Regions from separate parts of the Noviherbaspirillum sp. FW303-A3 genome, predicted to be linked through region 2. Evidence: predicted binding sites of a transcription regulator. Region 2 holds the regulator's gene; the other holds the start of a gene.

Region 1 (10,375 bases), 4.7 Mb from region 2:
GTTCGGTGCCGAGCGCGTGCGCGAGGTTGATCGCGTTCTGGATGATGTCTGCCTTTTCCTCGAGCGTCGGCTTGATGTTGATCGCCGCATCGGTGATGAGCAGCGGCTTGTCGTACATCGGCACATCGAAGCGGAAGACGTGCGACAGGCGGCGCTTGGTGCGCAGCGCGCGCGTGGTGACCACGGCGCTCATCAGTTCGTCCGTGTGCAGGCTGCCTTTCATCAGGGCTTCGACTTCGCCGCCGGCGGCCATTTCGGCGGCACGCTGGGCGGCGGCGACACTGTGTTCGACCGAGATGATCTCGAAGCCGCCGAGATCGAGTTCGGCTTCCTCGGCAACGGCGCGCAGTTTCGATTCCGGGGCGATCAGCACCGGATTGATGAGGCCGAAGTGCGCAGCATTCAACGCACCGCGCAGCGACTCTTTATCGCAGGGATGGACCACCGCGCAGCGAACCGCGGACAGGTGGCTCACGCTGGAGAGCAGGGCGTCGAAGCGCGCCTGCGGATCGAAAGTCCGCACCTGGGGCACGTTCACCGCCTTGCGGCGCATCTTCTGCGTCGGGGCGAGGATGATTGCCGTGCCGGAGAGCACGACGGTGCCGTTCTGGTTGATGACCTGGCAGTCGAGCGTGACGCGCTTGGTCGCGTCTTCCTTGCCGGTGACGGTGGCGATCACCGTCAGCGTGTCGCCGACGCGTACCGGCTGGATGAAGTGCAGGGACTGGTCTGCATAGACGGTGCCGGCGCCGGGGAATTGCGTGCCCAGCAGGCTGGAAATCAGGGTGGCGCCCCACATGCCGTGCGCAACGACGCCATGGAACAGGGTCTGTACGGCGTATTCGGCGTCGAGGTGGGTGGGATTGTAGTCGCCGGAAACGGCGGCAAACGCCTGGATGTCCGTCAGGGCAAGGGTGCGCACGAGACGGGCGGACTGGCCGATGGTCAGTTCATCGTAGGTGACGTTTTCGATGTATTGCAAAGATAAGTCGTTCATAAGTTTCAATGGTGATTTACTGTATGCGATGGTGTCGCATGCATTCGGCAACATGCCGGTTCCCGTCTCATGGACGAGATGCGCAATTGGCATGGCGATCGCACATCATGTCGTTCAACAGTGACCGCTTCATGACTGCATTGTCGTGGTGCGATTCCAGACGGCATTCAAGCAAGGAGCATGCCGAATGATGTGCAGCGGCAAGAGCCGATGCATAGAGGTTGGCGGGCGAGCGAAGTTCAAACGAATCTTCGCCACCTGGCAGGCTGCGGTGTCAGCTTGCGGCGAAGTCGGGGGCGGCAGGCTGCAGGTACTCGGCCATGGCGCTGATGATCTTGCTCCGCTTGCACGCCAGGGCGCGGTCGAGCAGGGGATAGAGCATCTCTTCTTCCTTCAGCGTGTGCTGCTGCATCAGGAGAGTCAGGGTCTCTGCATGGAGCGCATAGTCGGTCGGATCGAAGCGCTGTATCGCCTCCCACATGCGGTTGACGATGCCGTTGATCTGCCGGTGCTCCGAGCGCAGCATGGCAACCGGTTCGGCCCCTCCCTGGAGGGTTTGCTCGAAGGTCGGCAGCAGGACTTTTTCTTCCATCCGGATGTGCTGCCGCAGCACATCCTGGTACTTGCGGAAGTTGTCGATAGCCCCCTTCCAGTTGCGCTGCGCAACGCTGTTCTCCGCTTGGTCGAACAGGTCGTCGCAACGCTGGTGGTCATGTTTAAGGTAAGCGCAAATGGTGTCCATGGTCGAGGCTCCGTGATCATTGCATTTTTTCGCATGCGAAGTTCGGATTCCTTGATCCAGGATAGGTATTTTCGAACTCGCTGCCATTGACAGGATTGTTGCAAGGCGGCAGCGATGATTGCCGGTTTCGGGAAGCCGGTCGCCGTTGATGCAAATCAAATGAAATGCCGATGGGCATCGATATAGTCTGGACGGATATCGCTGTCTTTCTTCCCTCTCATGCCCCGCATTCGCCACCTCCTCTTGCTGTTCCTTGCTTGCCTGCTTGTGATGTCCGTGCAGAAAGGGGCGCATTCTCAATTCCGCAAGGCGACGGTGGAGCCGACGGTGAGGATCGAGGAGGAGGCGGCCGACGAGGCGCCGCCGATCACGGCGGACGAGGGCGCGGACAAGAATCGCTTCTACGACCCGCGCAATCCCGATCACGCCACCTTGCAGAAGGGCGATGAAATGCGCGCCCAGCTTCCCCTGGACAAGCGCGGTGCCGTCGACTGGATGGGGGCCTTGCGCAGCGGTGCGATCAAGCCGCGGACGGATCTCACGAACAGCAAGCCGCACCAGGTGCTGAACCTCGACATCATTCTCAAGAACACGAAGGAAATGCCGTGGGTGCGCTTTCCGCATAACTCGCATACCGAATGGCTGGCATGCAGCAATTGCCATGACAGCCTGTTCATTCCCAAGGCGGGGGCGAACGAGATTTCGATGGAAAAGATCTTCCGTGGGCAGTACTGCGGCGTATGCCACGACCGCGTCGCATTCGTCACCCACAACTCCTGCGAACGTTGCCACAGTGTTCCTCACGCGAACAGCAAGCAGTGGTGGTAATCCATGTGCGGTTGCTTACGCGAGGCTTACGAAAATCGCGTGTTTTTTCCCGGGTTTTTACGCGAAATTCCCAGACGCAAAGCGCAGTTGGGGAAAATTGATCTAGATCATTAAAAAACCGAAGGGGATCGATATCCTTGCCTTCACGTTGATATGCGACAAGCCTCGTTGTGCTTCTGATGACATGCGCGGCACCCGATATCGACACTTTTTTTCTCCTGGAGCTGGCCCGCATCTTGCATTGTGGTTCCCGTAGGAAAGGACGCCAGCAGCAGTGTGAAATACCCGCGGAAGAGGGAGGGAGCGATGCAGCAGCTAAATGGCGAAACAACACATTACTCAACTGATGCAGGACCGAGAATGAGACTTGAACGTGCTCGATCGCCGCGAGAAGATTCCATGCAAAACCTGAAACGCATTCTTGCCAACACATCCTTGTTCCGCATGCTGGATGAGCGGCAGCTGGACGAGGTTACGTCGGCAACGCAACCGATACGCGCGACGACGAACACCTGCGTGATCAACCAGGGCGATGCGCCCAAGGGCGTGTACGTCGTCGTCTACGGCCAGGTCAAGATCGGCTTCGACCGCAAGGACGGCAGCGAGAAAACGCTCGCGATCCTGGGGCAGAACAAGTGCTTCGGCCTGGGCGAAATGCTGCTCGACCGCGCGCATCTCGCCTTCGTGAAGACCACCACCGACTCGATGCTGGTCCACACCACGCGCGAGAAAATCCTCGAAGTAGCGAAGGACAATTTCACCTTCGCGCAGGAGCTCATGGTGTGCGTCGGCCGCCAGCTCTATACGCTCACGCGCGACATCGAAAGCTATTCGCTGCAGACGGCCAAGCAGCGCCTCGCCGGCTACCTGCTGCGCCAGAGTCAGTACCAGGCCGGGGATACGGTCGAACTCATCGCCAGCAAGACGCTCATCGCATCGCGCCTGAGCCTCACGCCCGAGACGCTGTCGCGCCTGCTGCACGACTTCTCTTCTGAAGGGCTGATCACGGTGATGGGGCGCCGCATTAAGATTCTCGATTATGAAAAGCTTGGCGCGCTGCTGAGCGCGTAAGCTTCACCACCCGTAGCCCGGATGCAGCGAAGCGGAATCCGGGGAATGCATGGCGCACTTCCCCCGGATTCCGCTTCGCTGCATCCGGGCTGCGCTTTTGGTCTGCGCATATAATTGCGAGCCGTGGCATGTAATGTGCATGCATTCCGGCAATACGCTTAACAAATACCCATCCATGTCCTTCTCGATACTTCGTGTCCTCCGGCACGGGAAAGGCCGCGCATGAGCCTGCAGGCCCATAGCCTTACCTGCGTTCGCGGCGACCTGCAGCTTTTTGCCGATCTCAGTTTCGATATCCAGCCCGGCGATGCCCTGTGGGTGTCGGGCACCAATGGCAGCGGCAAGACCAGCCTCCTGCGCATGCTGTGCGGCCTGGCCGTGCCGGCGGCCGGAGAAGTGCGCTGGAATGGCCGCAACATCCGCAGCCTGCGCGACGAGTTCTGCAGCAAGCTGGTCTACATCGGTCATGCCAACGGCGTGAAGGACGACCTGCTGGCGTGGGAAAACCTGGTCGTCTCCACGACGCTGGCCGGCGCGCCGGTCACCGAAGACGAGGCGCACGCGGCCTTGCAGCAGCTCGGCCTGGGCCGTGCCGCGGACCTGCCGACGCGCGCGCTGTCGCAAGGGCAGCGCAAGCGCGTGGCGCTCGCCCGGCTGTCGCTCGGACTGGGCATGCCGCTCTGGATCCTGGACGAACCTTTCACCGCTCTCGACAAGAGCGCCGTGGCGGCACTGTGCGGCACAATCAGCAAGCATCTCGCCGGCGGCGGCATGGTCATCTACACCACGCACCAGGAGATCGACCTTTCGGCAAAGCGCGCGCTGCGCCTGGACATGAACGAGGGGCGGATATGCTGAATGCCCTGATCTGCGTCATCCGGCGCGACCTGCTGCTGGCGTTCCGCCGCCGCTCGGACGTGCTCACCACGCTGTTCTTCTTCATCATCGTCGCCAGCCTGTTTCCACTCGGCGTCGGGCCGGAACCGCAACTGCTGCGCACCATGGCGCCCGGCATCCTGTGGGTGGCCGCACTGCTCGCATCGATGCTGGCGCTGGGCCGGCTGTTTGCGCTCGACTATGCCGACGGCACGCTGGAGCAGATGGTGCTGTCTTCCGAGCCGCTGACCATCATCGTCATCGGCAAGGTAATCGCGCACTGGATCGTGTCCGGTTTGCCCCTCGTGTTTCTCGCCCCGGTGCTGGCAGTGCAGTTCGACCTGCCGTCGTCATCGGTTGCGGTGCTGTTCGTGAGCCTGCTGCTCGGAACGCCGGTCCTCAGCCTGGTCGGCTCCATCGGCGCGGCGCTGACCCTGGGCGTGCGCGGCGGCGGCGTGCTGGTGTCGCTGCTGGTGTTGCCACTGTACATTCCGGTCCTGATCTTCGGTGCGGGCTCTGTCGGCGCCGAAGTCTCGGGTGTCGGCGCAACTGCCCATCTGCTGTTGCTGGGTGGAGCACTTGCCGGTGCGGCTGCGCTGGCCCCTTGGGCTACGGCAGCGGGGCTGCGGATTGCGGTTGAATAAACGGCGCCAGGCCGGCAGGAAAGGGCATTGCCCGCCTGCCGGTGTGTAGGAGTCCGTCCGTTCCAACGGTTCCCGCATCGCCCACAGCCGCCTCGTTCAGCTGTTGCAAAATAATTCACGAACCGTACGTGTTGCAACTGTTCACGGGATGTACTGTCCGAGTGAAACAAGTACTACCGGAAACTCTGTGGCACAACGATTGCTTTAGCATAGCCAGGTTGTACCAGCAGAGTGTCAGACGCCGAAATCCCGCCCGGTCCCCCGGGAAAATGCGAATCCGGTGGAATCCGAAGGCAGACAGCGATATGCTGTCAGCGAAATTCCTGAAACTGGGAAAGCTGCCGGAGGGGTTCTTGACCTTGAACAGGGTCCGGCTGACATCGAAACTTTTCTTGGAGCATTGCCGTAGTGTCCACTGCCAACCAAACCTTCGCCAGCAGAGCCGAATCCAGCGGCTCGGGGTTTTTCAAATATGCATCGCCGCAGACCTTTTTCCCACTTGCGGGAAAGATGATTCCCTGGTTTGCGACAGCGGCTGTCATCTTCACCATTGTCGGCCTGTACATCGGCTTCGTCGTCGCACCGACCGACCACCAGCAGGGTGAGTCGTATCGCATCATCTTCATCCACGTGCCCGCGGCCTGGATGTCGATGTTCATCTATCTCGTGATGGCATTCTGGTCGGTTGTCGGATTGACACTGAACACACGCCTGTCATCCATGATGGCCACCGCGCTTGCACCGACCGGCGCAATGTTCACCTTCCTCGCGCTGTGGACCGGCGCCCTGTGGGGCAAGCCGACCTGGGGCGCGTGGTGGGTATGGGATGCGCGCCTGACTTCCGAACTGATCCTGCTGTTCCTGTACATCGGTTTCATGGCCCTGCAGGCTTCGATCGACGATGCGCGCCGCGCCGATAAGGCGGGTGCTGTGCTGGCACTGGTCGGCGTCGTCAACATCCCGATCATCTACTTTTCCGTGCAGTGGTGGAATACCCTGCACCAGGGTTCGTCAGTCAGCCTGACCAAGGCGCCGAGCATGGCAATGACCATGTTGCTGGGGATGTTGATCATGGCGCTGGCCTCCTGGGCCTATACCATTGCGGTCGCGCTGTGCCGCGTCCGCTGCATCGTGCTCGAGCGCGAGCGTCACACGGACTGGGTCAAGGAATACGTGGAGAAAAATACATGAACTGGAATAGCTGGAGCGACTTCTTCGCGATGGGCGGATATGCGCTCTACGTGTGGGGTTCCGTCCTGATGACGGTGCTCCTGGTCGCGGGGGAGGTGATTGCGGTGCGCATGCGCCGCAATACCGTCATGAAGTTGTATGGACGTTGGGTACGCAGTAACCGGAGGGAAAGCAATGAAAACGAGGCATAAGCGCCTGATCCTGATCACGGCAGGGCTTGGCACACTGGGACTGGCAGCGTGGCTGGTCCTGTCTGCATTCCAGCAGAACATGGTGTTCTTCTTCACGCCGACACAGGTATTCTCCGGCGAAGCGCCCAAGGGCCGCAGCTTTCGCATCGGCGGCATGGTGGAGGAGGGCAGTGTCAAGCGCCAGTCCGACGGCGTGACCGTCGCCTTCGTCGTGACCGATACGGCGAAGCAAATCCCGGTGACCTACAAGGGCATCCTTCCCGACCTGTTCAAGGAAGGCAAGGGCGTCGTGGCGCAGGGCAAGCTCGGCCAGGACGGCAAGTTTGTCGCTGATGAAGTTCTCGCAAAGCATGACGAGAACTACATGCCTTCCGAAGCGGCCTACGCAGTGAAGAAGGCGCATGAGGACGCAGCCAAGCAAAAGGCTGGCGAACAGTCCGCCGCTGCAGCGCCCCAGTCCGCAACGCCGGCCGTGCCGGACGCAAAGGAAGTGAAATAAATGATCCCAGAACTTGGCAATTTCGCCTGCATGCTGGCGCTGGCCGTGACCCTGGTGCAGGGTATCGTGCCGATCGCCGGCTCATTCAACGGCAACCAGCGATGGATGGCGATTGCCCGTCCGGCCGCTGCGGCGCAGTTCCTGCTGATCACGGTCGCCTTCGCGTGCCTGATCTATGCCTTCGTCAACAATGACTTCACGGTGACCTACGTCGCGTCCAATTCCAACTCCTCGCTGCCGGTGTATTACCGCGTGGCCGGCGCATGGGGCGGCCACGAAGGCTCGCTGCTGCTGTGGATCTGGATGCTGGTGATGTGGGGCTTCGCGGTTGCGCTGTTCAGCCGCCAGTTGCCGGACCAGACCGTTGCCCGCGTGCTCGGCGTGATGGGCCTGGTCGGCGTCGGCTTCCTCGCCTTCCTGCTGTTCACCTCGAACCCGTTCGACCGCCTGCTGCCGGGCGCGCCCGATGGCCGCGACCTGAACCCGCTGCTGCAGGACTTCGGCATGATCATCCATCCGCCGCTGCTGTACATGGGCTATGTCGGCTTCTCGGTTGCATTCGCATTCGCGATCGCCGCACTGATGGGCGGACAGCTCGATGCTGCATGGGCGCGCTGGTCGCGTCCCTGGACCTCGGTCGCATGGATGTTCCTGACCCTGGGCATTTTCATGGGCTCGTTCTGGGCGTATTACGAGCTGGGCTGGGGTGGCTGGTGGTTCTGGGACCCGGTGGAAAATGCTTCCTTCATGCCGTGGCTGGTCGGCACCGCGCTGATCCACTCGCTGGCGGTGACGGAAAAGCGCGGCAGCTTCAAGAACTGGACCGTGCTGCTGGCGATCATCGCCTTCTCGCTGTCGCTGCTGGGCACCTTCCTCGTTCGTTCCGGCGTGTTGACTTCGGTGCATGCGTTCGCGACCGATCCGGAGCGCGGCCTGTTCATCCTGATCTTCCTCGCCATCGTGATCGGCGGCTCGCTGTTGCTGTACGCATGGCGCGCCCCCTCGGTCGGCCTGGGCGGCAGCTTCTCGCTGGTTTCCCGCGAGTCCGCGCTGCTGGTCAACAACGTGCTGCTGCTGGTCGCTTCCGGTACCGTGCTGCTCGGCACGCTGTATCCGCTGTTCCTTGACGCGCTGGCCCTTGGCAAGATTTCCGTCGGCCCGCCGTACTTCGAGTCGGTCTTCGTGCCGCTGATGATCCCGGTGCTGGTACTGGTTGCGGCCGGTCCGTTCGTACGCTGGAAGGAAGCTTCCTTGCCTGAACTGCTGCGCCGCCTGCGCTGGGTTGCGCTGGCCTCCGTGGGCGTTGCGATTGCGCTGGCCGTCGTGCTGGCTGCGTCGCCGATGGTGACGGCAGGCCTTGCGTTTGCGATCTGGATCGTATTCGCTTCCGTCTCGCATGTGGTCGAACGTGTGCGTCACGCACCGGCTGCCATGCCGCTGATGAAGCGCCTCGCACGCGAGCCGCGCAGCTACTGGGCAATGCTGTTGGCACATGCCGGTATCGGCGTGTTCGTGGTCGGCGTGACCATGGTCAACGGCTTCGACGACCAGAAGGACGTGAACATGCGCGTCGGCGAAACCGCCACCGTGAACGGCTACGTGTTCACGATGAAGGATCTGAGCGAAGTGAAGGGGCCGAACTACATCGCAGCGCGCGGCACTTTCGACATCGTGAAGGACGGCAAGCCGGTGACGACGCTGTATCCGGAAAAGCGCATGTACCTCGTGCAGAAGATGCCGATGACCGAAGCCGGCATCGACCGCGGCTTCACGCGCGACCTGTACGTCTCGCTCGGCGAGGCGACCCAGGACGGCGCATGGATCGTGCGCGTGCAGCACAAGCCCTTCGTCGGCTGGATCTGGGGCGGCTGCATCATCATGGCAATCGGCGGCCTGCTCGCTGCATCCGACCGCCGTTACCGCGTCGCAGCCCGCCAGAAGAAAGAGGCGGCTGCGCAACTCGCGGCGAAACCGGTTTAATCGATAGGAAAACATGAAACGCTTTTTGCTACCGCTCGGACTCTTCGTCGGTCTGCTGGTCTTCCTCGGTGTCGGCCTGCGGCTGAATCCGCGTGAAATCCCGTCGCCCTTCATCGGCAAGCCGGCGCCCGCCTTCAAGCTGGCGCAGCTGCACCAGCCGGACAAGACGATCTCGCCGGAGGACATGGCAGGGCAGGTATGGATCCTCAACGTATGGGCATCGTGGTGCGTGTCCTGCCGCGCAGAGCATCCCTACCTGATGGATTTCGCCAAGGCCAACGTCGTGCCGGTCATCGGCCTGAACTACAAGGATGGCCGCATCGACGGCATCAAGTGGCTGCAGGACTTCGGCAATCCGTACGCGCTGTCGGCATTCGACAATGACGGCCGCGTCGGCATCGACTACGGCGTGTATGGCGTTCCCGAGACCTTCGTGATCGACAAGACGGGCGTGATCCGCATGAAGTACACCGGCCCGCTGACGCCGGAAGCGATCACCACGAAGCTGATGCCTTTGATTAAAGAGTTGAAGAGTGCGTAAATTATTGTTCACCCTCCTGCTGGCGGCATCGGCTGCCTCCGCGCAGGTCAAGGAAGCACCGCTTGCCACGGCCAATCCCGAACTGGAAAAGCGCGTGATGGCATTGTCCGAAGAGCTGCGCTGCCTCGTGTGCCAGAACCAGACCCTGGCCGATTCGCATGCCGAACTTGCGATGGACCTGAAGCAGCAGGTGCGCGAGAAGCTGGCCAGCGGCATGTCCGACAAGGACGTCGTCGATTACATGGTCGAGCGTTACGGCGATTTCGTGATGTACCGCCCGCCGATGAAGGGCACGACCTTCCTGCTGTGGTTCGGTCCGTTCGTCCTGCTGATCGGCGGCATCCTGATCCTGGTGCGCAAGCTGTCGCGCCGCCAGGTTCCGCAGGCCGATATGCCTGACACCGAACTCAAGCGCGCAGCCTCCCTGCTCGAAGGCGCGAACGATACGAAGGATAAAGCATGACAGTATTTCTGATTGGCGCCGGGCTGATGATGGCAGCGGCGCTCGCGTTTCTGCTGCCGCCGCTGCTGCGCAAGGAGCAGGCGGTCGACCACGTGCAGCGCGACCAGCTCAACCTGGCCGTGTTGCGCGACCAGCTGCGCGAACTCGAAGCCGACCGTGAGGCCGGCCTGATCGAACAGGCGGCGTACGAAAGCGCGCGCCATGAACTGGAGCGCCGTGTGGCGGAGGAAGTCCTGCCGCAGCAGGCAGCACCCGCGATCGACGGCGGCAAGCGTTGGGCCGCCGGCGCGGTAGGCGTGGCGGTCCCTGTGATCGCCATCTCGGTCTACCTGCTGGTCGGCTCGCCCGAGGC
Region 2 (10,375 bases):
ACCATCGTAGGCGGCGAACTTTCCCTGGCCACCGGGGTTGCACTCTCGACCAAGATGCTCAAACAGGACGGCATCGTCGCCTGCTTCTTCGGCGACGGCGCGGCCTGCGAAGGCATCTTCCATGAATCGCTCAACCTGGCATCGGTGTGGGGCCTGCCCATCCTCTACGTCTGCGAAAACAACCAGTGGCAAGCCTATGTGCACCGCAAGGAAACCATGACCGGCGACCACGTCAGCGAGTGGGCGAAGGGCTACGGCATGGCTAGCCGCACGGTGGACGGCAACGATGTCGAGGCAGTCCATGCGGCAGCGGTGGAAGCCATTGCGCATATCCGCAAGACCGGCAAGCCCTACCTCCTCGAAACCTATACCTATCGCCTGCGCGGCCATTTCGAGCCGGACGACCAGTCCTATGTTGATGCGCAGGAGTTGGCGGGATGGCGCGGGAAAGACCCGGTCGCGAGGACACGCGCACGCCTCCTGCAGAACGGGACACTGACGGAGGACGATATCGCGCTGATGGAAGAGCGTATCGCCGCGGAAGTGGAGCGTGCGGCAGCCTTCGCCACTGCTTCGCCCTTCCCTGTTCCGTCCGAACTCACTACCGATGTTTACGCCTGAGGAGCCGCACCATGCCACAGATTACCGTCAATGAAGCCATCGAACAGGCGCTGGCCGAGGAAATGCGCCGCGACGAGCGCGTGCTGATGTTCGGCGAAGGCGTCGCGACCAAGCGCAAGGAGCTGGCAAAGGAATTCGGTCCGCTGCGGGTACGGAATACGCTGCTTGCCGAAGGCATCATCGCAGGAACCGCCGCCGGCGCCGCAGCCACCGGGTTGCGGCCGGTGGTGGACATGCTGTTCGCCCCCTTCCTGTGTTTTGCGATGGACGAGATCGTCAACAGCGCAGGCAAACTGCGCTATATATCCGGCGGCCAGTTCGAATTCCCGATGGTCGTGCTTTCCATGACGGGCGGCGGCTGGACTGTCGGCGCCCAGCACAACCACAACCTCGAGGCCTGGTTCGTGCACAGCCCTGGACTGAAGGTAGTGATGCCGTCGAACGCCGCCGACTTCAAGGGCCTGCTGAAATCCGCAGTCCGTGACGACAACCCGGTACTCTTCTTCGTCGACATGCCGCTCGGCTATGTGCCGGGCGAGGTTCCCGAAGGCGAACACCTTGTCCCGCTGGGCAAGGCCGCAGTGCGGCGCCAGGGCACGGACGTCACCATCATTTCCTACGCCAAGATGGTCGACACCTGCATGCAGGCAGCCGCTCAGCTCGAAGAACACGGCATCGATGCGGAAGTGATCGACCTGCGCACGCTCAAGCCGCTCGACGAGGAAGCGATCTTGCGCTCCATAAGGAAGACCGGCCGGCTGCTCATCGTCCATGAGGCCAGCCGCATGTGCGGCGTCGGCGCGGAGATCAGCGCGATCGTCGCGGAACAGGCCTTCGGTTCGCTCAAGGCGCCGATCATGCGCCTGACCGGCCCCGATGCGCCCGCGCCCTCTAGCTATGTACTGGAACAGGCCTTCATGCCACAGCAGGACGCCGTCGTCACTGCGGCGCTCCGGCTTGTCGGCCGCGAGACACTTTCCGATGCCGCCGAAGAAGAACAACTCGCCTGAAAGAAAGGAAGAACAATCATGCACACCAATCCATCCCTCGCCCAACCCGCCTTTTCCACCGCAGGCGCACTCTGGCTGAAGCTCGCCGTCCTCTACCTGATCGTCGGCGTCGGGCTTGGCATCATGATGGGTGCCAGCGAAGATTTCACGATGCGTCCGGTCCATGCCCACATCAACCTCCTGGGCTGGGCCACGATGGCGCTCGCCGGACTCGTCTACAGCGTCTATCCGCTGGCAGCCGCAAGCAAGCTGGCGAAGGCGCACTTCTGGCTGCACAACATTTCGCTGCCGGTGATGGCGGTATCGCTGGCCTTCGTGGTTGCCGGCCAGCGTGCCCTCGTCCCCGTGCTCGCGTTTTCGGAAATTGTCGCCGCGCTCGGGATCCTGGTCTTCGCGGCGAACATCTTCCTCAACCTGAAGAAGTAATCAGGCGTAGGCGAGGATGCGTTCATCGACGACGACGCACTCTGCGCGCATGGCCTGCTGCAGCGACGGAATCGATCCTCCGGCGCGGTACTGGAAACTGACGCGCAGGGTGTCGCCCGCATCGACCTGTACCGGTTCGCCCAGCGGCAGGACCATGTAATGGTTCAACCAGTCGATGGTCGTGCCCTGCTTCATGAGCACGGCCAGGATATTCTTGGTGATGAAGCGCAGCGCATTGACACAGCCCGACTGTGTCATCGTGAAACACCCTTCCCACTGGATCGTCTCCGCCGTGTCCTGGCTGAAGTCGAGGACACTGTATACAGAAGGCTGCGCCAGTTCGATACTGCCTGCCTGGATGTGCGAAGGCTCCTGGAACTGGACGATCGGCGCCTGGTAGCCATGGAAGTCATATGCCTGCTGGAGCGGCTGGACAGCCATGATGGCAGCCTCCGGCAGGAAAACCGGGAGTTTGCCGCCGAAACGCGCGCGATAGCGGCGCTTGAATGCTTCAATCATCTGCACCTGCTTTTCGCGCAGCATGCCGACGTGGATCATTTCGCAGATCACGACGTCCACCGGCTCGGGCGGCAGGTATTCGAAGGCGTCGGCGTGGATGACCTCCACCCTGTCCCCGCCCTTGTTCCGCGCCAGCAGGCGGCGCGCCTCGGCAACCAGCTCGGGGTTGAACTCGACGCACCAGACCTTCTCTGCCTTGGCAGCGGCAAACCATGACAGCACGCCGGTGCCGCCTCCCAGCTCCAGCACCTTTGCCCCCGGAAAAACAGCGGCGTCGATGGCTGCCTTGAAGCCGTCCATGCGCCGGGCATCCATCAGCATGTTGTGGTGGTAGTGCAGCGGGATGAATTGTCCCAGATAGCAGCTCTCGATCTCGCGTTCGGTCAGCATGTGTCTCCCTGTGGATGTGGGTAGATGGGTGCAAGCGCGAAGCCTGCGTAATGCTGTACATTATCGTCCCGCGTCCGAAAACCAATTCCGCAAGATGCACCGGGATTGCCATCCTGTTCACCTATTTTGCGCAAGGTGGCACGAGGTTTGCATGACATTGCTTGACCTGGCTCAATTCAAGGCCATAACAGCAATAATTCTTAAAGTTTGGAAAAGGGCTCGAAAATGATACTGCACCGCCTAAATCCTGCCGACATGACACAAACTATCCCGTTCCCGCCGCCGCAGCAGCAGACCGCTACCGTGCATGAGCTGCGCGCCCGCTGCTCGGCGTGCAGCATGCACCAGTTGTGTCTGCCGATGGGATTGAACGAGCTGGACATGGCGAAGCTGGACCAGATCATTGGCCGCCGCCGCAAGGTGCCCCGCGATGCCCACTTGTACCGCGTCGGCGATCCCTTTACCAACCTGTACGCTATTCGCCTGGGCCATTTCAAGACCCACCAGATCAACCCGAGCGGCGACCAGCAGATCACCGGTTTCCAGATGGCCGGCGAACTGCTCGGCATGGATGCCATCAGCACCGACCGCCACCACTGCAACGCGATTGCTCTGGAAGACAGCGAAGTGTGCGAAATCCCGTTCGCCCGTCTGGAAGCGCTGTTCGCCGAGATGCCCACGCTGCTGCATCACTTCCACCGGATGATGAGCCAGGAAATTACCCGCGAGCAAAGTGTCATGCTTTTGCTAGGAAATATGCGTGCGGAACAACGTTTTGCGGCATTCCTGACGAATTTGTCCGCACGTTATTCGGTACGCGGCTACTCGTCCACCAGCTTCCAGCTGCGGATGACGCGTGAAGAAATCGGCAACTATCTCGGCCTGACCATCGAAAGCATCAGCCGCCTGCTCTCCAAGTTCAAGAAGCAGGGCTGGATCAAGGTGAACAACCGCGAACTGGAATTGCTCGATCCGACCACCCTCAAGGCAGTCGCACAAGGGACGCAGTCCTGCGCCTGAGCGCGCAGTAGCCGCCAAAAAAGAAGGCGAGCGGCGCATGGCGCCCTCGCCTTTGTTTTTTACAAGCCCCGGAAGTTGCGCCTGCCTGCCGGCGCCTCATTGGGCACGGCCATCAGGTAGAAAGTAAGCATGCTGGCAAGTGAACAAAACAGCCAGAAGCAGAAGAATCCGATGCTGTAGACCGCCAGGGGCTTGATGTCCGGGTATGTCCCGAACAGCGACAGGTCGTAGGGATCGAACATCGAGAAGAAGAAACCTTCCGCGACGATTGCCACCAGAAACGACGGCCACAAGACGACCATCATTAGTCGCGCCATCAACCTACCCTCCTTTCACTCCGAACAATCGGTGTAAAGCTGTACCGGGATCCAGCACTAGTCATTTCCCACTTTCGAACCATTGACATTCCCAGATTCGGGAACGTCATTCACGAGAATGAGAACGACCGTACTGCGGATATTGTGCACCAGCATTTAATTTGTCGCCAGACGTAAGACAATATCCTACTTCGGAGTTACCCTTGGACCGTCTGGTCCGCCTTCATATCAACCTGTTTCTGCTGCGGCCACATCCACTCGCCGGACAGACGCCAGTCCCGCTGCTCGCCCTCTACCACCACGTTCCACCGCGCGATATCCAGCAGCGGGATCGCAATGGCGAACTTGCCTTGCCGGTCGGCCGTCGTCTCGAGTTTCAAATCTTTCAAGGGCTGCGTCGAGTGCACCAGGCTCACGTACAGCTTGCCGGAGAACGGCTGCTTCTGGCTGCTGATCGTGCCGACCAGCTTGCCGCTCGCCGGCTCGTAGCGGAGCGAAGCGTCCAATCCCATCTCCGCCGCCTTGCGGTCGCGGCTCAGGTCCTGGTTAATGGCCTTGCCCTGCTTGTAGTAGTCGTCGACGACCAGCGCATCCTGTTGCGACACCGCGAGGTAAGTCGTATAAATGCCTGCAACGACAACGACTGCGGGGCCCAGCATCAACAGCCACGGCCAGCGGTGCTTGTACCAGGGCTGTTGGTCATTCATCTTCGGGGGCATGGCTGCAGCTTGCATGTCATCTCCTTAACGCGGCACGATGAATACCGCTTTTTCCCTTACGTGCAGGCTCTCATCATCGATGGCCTGCAATTCAAATGCGATCTTGTTGGATCCCTTCTCGCCCTTGCCCGGGCCGACACGGACCCGGACGGGCACCGCGCGCGATTCGGTTGCATTCAGTTCGACCACTTCCGGCGTGGAAAGTGCAATCGTGTCGATGCCGGATACGCTCAGTTTGTACTTGTGCGGCCTTTCGTCCGTGTTCATGATCTGCAGGCGGTACACATTCTCGATCATGCCGTCCTCGACCTCGCGTCCCATCGAGCCGCGGTCGCGGATCACGTCCATCTTCAACTCGGTGCGCGTGAACAGCGAACCGAAGAACACGCCAATGATGATCACCAGGATTGCGCTGTAGATCAGCACGCGCGGACGCGTCGCGCGCTTGCGGATGTCCTTGTCCGACAGGTGGTTGCGCATGGCATTGTCGGTCGAGTAGCGGATCAGACCGCGCGGCGCCCCGACCTTGTCCATGACCGAGTTGCAGGCGTCGATACAGGCCGCGCAGCCGATGCACTCGTACTGCAGGCCGTTGCGGATGTCGATGCCGGTCGGGCACACCTGCACGCACATCGAGCAGTCGATGCAATCGCCGAGCGAGGACTTCCCGGCCGACTTGCTGCGCGCACCGCGCGGCTCGCCGCGTTCCTTGTCATAGGTGATGATGAGCGTGTCGGGGTCGAACATCGAGCTCTGGAAGCGCGCATACGGGCACATGTACATGCAGACCTGCTCGCGCATCCAGCCGGCGTTGCCGTAGGTGGCGAAGCCGTAGAACAGCACCCAGAACCACTCCCAGGGACCGAGGTCCAGTGTCATCACCGAAGCGGACAATTCGTGGATGGGCGTGAAGTAGCCGACGAAGGTGAAACCGGTCCACAGCGCGAGCGCGCCCCAGACGAGGTGCTTGGCCGACTTCTTGGCGAACTTGGAGGCCGACATCGGCTGCTTGTCGAGACGCATGCGCTGGCTGCGGTTGCCCTCGATCTTGCTCTCGATCCACATGAAGATTTCGGTGTAGACCGTCTGCGGGCAGGAATAGCCGCACCAGAGTCGTCCACCGACGGCGGTGAAGAGGAAGAGCGCATACGCGCAGATGATCAGCAGCAGCGCAAGATAGATGAAGTCCTGCGGCCACAGCACGATGCCGAAAAGGTAGAACTTGCGGGCGGTGAGGTCGAACAGCACGGCCTGCCTGTCATTCCATGACAGCCACGGCAGGCCATAGAACACGATTTGCGTCAGCCAGACGCACACCCAGCGCCAGCTGGCATACCAACCCTTGATTTCGCGCGGATAGATTTCCTCGCGCGCCTTGTACATCCGAATGACTGAAACCTTCGGCGCCGGTTCGCTCATTGATTGACTCGCTTGATCTTTATTTCATAAGAGACCGAAATGGTACCTTATGAAATAAGCATGGCGGCGGCGATTGTCCGCTGCCGCCATGCGATTAGAGCCTAAGTTCTCTAATTACTTCTGTGCTACCGAGGTGCTGTTGTTGGAGAGGCTCCACACATAAGCAGCCAGCAGGTGCACCTTGCCTTCGCCAAGGAACTCGTTGAACGCCGGCATGGAATTGGTACGGCCCTTGCGGATCGTTTCCATGATGGTCTCCGCGCCGCCGCCATAGAGCCAGGTCTTGTCGGTCAGGTTCGGGGCGCCCATGGCCGGGTTGCCCTGGCCGTTTGCGCCGTGGCAGGCTGCGCAGGCGGCAAACTTCTCCTTGCCGAACGAAGCCTTGATCGGGTCCGCGGTGGAACCGGAGAGGCTGAGCACGTAATGCGCAACCGCTTCCACTTCCTTGTCGCCACCCACTGCGGCAGCCATCGGGGGCATCATGCCGTTACGGCCGTTCATGATGGTCGTCTTGATGACGTCAGGATCGCCGCCGTACAGCCAGTCCTTGTCGGTCAGGTTCGGGAAGCCCTTGTTGCCGCGTGCGTCAGAGCCGTGGCACTGTGCGCAGTAGGTCAGGAACAGGCGCTCGCCCATCGCATGAGCCTGCGGGTCCGCTGCCACGGTCTTGAGATCCTGCGCCTGGTACTTGGCGAAGATCGGACCGTAGTCGGCGTCCGCCTTCTTCAGCTCTTCCTGGTACTCGCCGGTCGATGCCCAGCCCAGCTTGCCCTTGAACGAGCCAAGGCCGGGGTACAGGACCAGGTAAACCGCACCGAACACGATGGTGATATAGAACAGCCACATCCACCAGCGCGGCATCGGGTTGTTCAACTCGGACAGGCCTTCATCCCAGCTGTGACCGGTAGTGTCGGCTTCCTTGCCCGCCTCGACCAGGATCTTGACCCGGGACTGCTGCCACAGCAGGAGGGCGCAGCCGGCGATGCCGAGGATCGTCAGCAGCGCAACGTAAATACTCCAGAATTCACTTGTAAAGTCAGCCATGTTGTTTCTCCGCAGCTTGCATTTGTTCGTCAGCGAACGGCAGGTTGGCTGCCGTTTCGAAGTCTGCGCTGCGACGCGCGCTGTATGCCCACCAGACGATACCGATGAAAGTCAGGAAGCTCAGCACGGTCACGATATTGCGCGCGTCCATGATCAGGTTTTCGAAGCTCATGATTACCTCTTCGCCTTGATCTGGATGCCCAGGCCTTGCAGGTAGGCGACGAGCGCGTCCTGTTCGGTCTTGCCTTCGACGGATTTCGCTGCGTCTGCAATTTCCTGGTCGGAGTACGGGTGGCCCAGCTTGCGCAGTGCCGCCATCTTCGGCGCGACCGATTGCGGGTCGACCTTGGTGGTGGCGAGCCACGGGTAGCTCGGCATGTTCGACTCCGGCACCACGGCGCGCGGGTTGTCGAGGTGGGTACGATGCCATTCGTCGGAGTAGCGGCCGCCTACGCGTGCCAGATCGGGACCGGTACGCTTGGAACCCCACTGGAACGGACGGTCGTACACGTACTCGGCGGCAACCGAGTAGTGGCCGTAACGCTCGGTCTCGGCGCGGAACGGACGGATCATTTGCGAGTGGCAGTTGTAGCAGCCTTCGCGGATGTACACGTCACGGCCGGCCAGGCGCAGCGCGTTGTACGGCTGCAGGCCGGCAACCGGTTCGGTGGTCGACTTCTGGAAGAACAGCGGCACGATTTCCACGAGACCGCCGACGCTGATCACGAGCAGAACCAGCGCGATCATCAGCCAGGGGTTCTTCTCGATCAGTTCATGGGTAAATTTCTTCATTTCTGCTCCTTGATTCAAGCGTGCGACGCGTAGGCCGGGATGCGTGCATCAACGGCCTTGGCGCCGCGCACGGTCATCAGCGTGTTGTAGGCCATGATCACCATACCGGTCAGGTACAGGAGGCCGCCGCCGAAGCGGATCACGTAGTACGGGTAGGTCGCTTTCACGGACTCGACGAAGGTGTAGGTCAGCGTGCCGTCGGCATTCACCGCGCGCCACATCAGGCCCTGCATCACGCCGGCAATCCACATTGCTGCGATGTACAGAACGATACCGATGGTCGCCACCCAGAAGTGGACTTCGATCAGGCGGACGCTGTGCATTTCCTTCTTGCCGAACAGACGCGGCAGCAGGTAGTAGATTGCGCCCATGGAGATGAAGCCGACCCAGCCGAGGGCGCCTGCGTGCACGTGGCCGACAGTCCAGTCGGTGTAGTGCGACAGTGCGTTCACGGTCTTGATGGACATCATCGGGCCTTCGAAGGTCGACATGCCGTAGAAGGACAGGGAAACGATCAGGAACTTCAGGACCGGGTCGTTGCGCAGCTTGTTCCATGCGCCGGACAGGGTCATGATGCCGTTGATCATGCCGCCCCAGGACGGAGCCAGGAGGATCAGCGAGAACACCATACCGATCGACTGGGTCCAGTCGGGCAGCGCGGTGTAGTGCAGGTGGTGCGGGCCCGCCCACATGTAGGTGAAAATCAGCGCCCAGAAGTGCACGATCGACAGACGGTAGGAGTAGACCGGCTTGTCGGCCTGCTTCGGGATGAAGTAGTACATCATGCCCAGGAAGCCTGCGGTCAGGAAGAAGCCCACCGCATTGTGGCCGTACCACCACTGGATCATCGCGTCCTGCACGCCGGCGTAGGCGGAGTAGGACTTGGTTGCGGTGACCGGGATCGCAGCGCTGTTGACGACGTGCAGCAGTGCGACAGCCAGGATGAAGGCACCGAAGAACCAGTTAGCCACATAGATATGGGGTACTTTGCGCTTGACCAGCGTGCCGAAGAACACCACGGCATAAGAAACCCAGACCAATGTGATCAGGATGTCGATCGGCCACTCGAGTTCGGCGTATTCCTTGCCCGAGGTGAAACCCAGCGGCAGGGAGACAGCCGCGGCGACGATGACGAGTTGCCAACCCCAGAAGGTGAAGGCGGCCAGCGTGTCGGAAAACAGTCGTACCTGGCTGGTACGCTGGACGACGTAGTACGAAGTGGCAAACAGCGCGCAACCGCCGAATGCAAAGATGACAGCGTTGGTATGCAACGGACGCAAGCGGCCGTAGCTTAACCAGGCGATGTCGAAATTGAGTGCGGGCCAGGCTAGTTGTGCAGCGATGAAAACGCCGACCAACATGCCCACCACGCCCCACACTACAGTAGCGATCGCGAATTGCTTCACGACCTTGTAGTTGTAGTTCAGTGATGTATCCACGTACGATCTCCCAGGGTTAGTAACACGAATGGGAGGGAGAGTACGATTCCGTGTTTTGAAAAACTTTGACCCAAGTCAAATTGACCCGAATCAAGGTAACCCTTCTGCCCGCAAGGCCATTTTCATAGGGAGAATGGCTATGGACCAGTACTTTTTATCTAGTCCTTCTTGCCTATTTCGGAAGCAGTTTTGTCAGCGGAATCGGAAGTCTGCGGACGGTCGTCGTCCTGCAGGATGCGCATGGCGGGCCCGACGAGGTCGTCGAACTGTCCGCTGTCCGATGCGCGGAAGAATACCCAGATCGCGATGAACACGATCACGATGCTGAGCGGGATGAGGAGATAGAGAGCTTCCATGCAATTCCTTCAAGCGGCCTTGAGCACCTGCTGCCCTGCCGGGGACGCCGATGGTACACGAGGAATGCGCCGCAGGCGCAGTGCATTGACGACAACGATCGCCGAACTGAGCGACATGCCGATGCCCGCCATCCAGGGATTGAGCACCCCGACTGCCGCTGCCGGAATCGCCACGATGTTATAGATCGTGGCCCAGGTCAGGTTCTGCCGGATCACCGCCATGGTCTGCGCGGCGGCGCGATGCGCATCCACGACGGACGAAATTTGCCCGCTCAGCAGCACGGTATCCGCATGGGTCTGCGC

Evidence for each region. The regulator FNR, encoded in region 2, switches genes on or off when oxygen is low (the NO sensors DNR and NnrR bind a similar motif). The targets are predictions, from matches to a motif close to TTGATNNNNATCAA.
Region 1: the regulator FNR is predicted to act here: its motif matches at 1,885-1,898, upstream of AC3WOY_RS23685 (hemerythrin domain-containing protein).

What each region holds. Positions count from the first base shown of each region.
Region 1 is NZ_JBYTAZ010000001.1:4,923,831-4,934,205, forward strand. Features, by position in the region: gene AC3WOY_RS23680 (bifunctional enoyl-CoA hydratase/phosphate acetyltransferase) at 1-997, opposite strand, end outside; gene AC3WOY_RS23685 (hemerythrin domain-containing protein) at 1,272-1,739, opposite strand; gene AC3WOY_RS23690 (c(7)-type cytochrome triheme domain-containing protein) at 2,010-2,567, shown strand; gene AC3WOY_RS23695 (Crp/Fnr family transcriptional regulator) at 2,967-3,638, shown strand; gene ccmA (cytochrome c biogenesis heme-transporting ATPase CcmA) at 3,861-4,496, shown strand; gene ccmB (heme exporter protein CcmB) at 4,490-5,158, shown strand; gene AC3WOY_RS23710 (heme ABC transporter permease) at 5,567-6,349, shown strand; gene ccmD (heme exporter protein CcmD) at 6,346-6,540, shown strand; gene ccmE (cytochrome c maturation protein CcmE) at 6,524-7,039, shown strand; gene AC3WOY_RS23725 (heme lyase CcmF/NrfE family subunit) at 7,040-9,019, shown strand; gene AC3WOY_RS23730 (DsbE family thiol:disulfide interchange protein) at 9,033-9,560, shown strand; gene AC3WOY_RS23735 (cytochrome c-type biogenesis protein) at 9,553-10,023, shown strand; gene ccmI (c-type cytochrome biogenesis protein CcmI) at 10,020-10,375, shown strand, end outside.
Region 2 is NZ_JBYTAZ010000001.1:216,953-227,327, forward strand. Features, by position in the region: gene AC3WOY_RS01030 (thiamine pyrophosphate-dependent dehydrogenase E1 component subunit alpha) at 1-621, shown strand, start outside; gene AC3WOY_RS01035 (alpha-ketoacid dehydrogenase subunit beta) at 633-1,631, shown strand; gene AC3WOY_RS01040 (hypothetical protein) at 1,650-2,057, shown strand; gene AC3WOY_RS01045 (class I SAM-dependent methyltransferase) at 2,058-2,966, opposite strand; gene fnr (fumarate/nitrate reduction transcriptional regulator Fnr) at 3,222-3,986, shown strand; gene AC3WOY_RS01055 (hypothetical protein) at 4,046-4,303, opposite strand; gene AC3WOY_RS01060 (FixH family protein) at 4,501-5,037, opposite strand; gene ccoG (cytochrome c oxidase accessory protein CcoG) at 5,047-6,441, opposite strand; gene ccoP (cytochrome-c oxidase, cbb3-type subunit III) at 6,556-7,485, opposite strand; gene AC3WOY_RS01075 (cbb3-type cytochrome oxidase subunit 3) at 7,478-7,657, opposite strand; gene ccoO (cytochrome-c oxidase, cbb3-type subunit II) at 7,660-8,277, opposite strand; gene ccoN (cytochrome-c oxidase, cbb3-type subunit I) at 8,292-9,716, opposite strand; gene ccoS (cbb3-type cytochrome oxidase assembly protein CcoS) at 9,875-10,072, opposite strand; gene AC3WOY_RS01095 (heavy metal translocating P-type ATPase) at 10,082-10,375, opposite strand, start outside.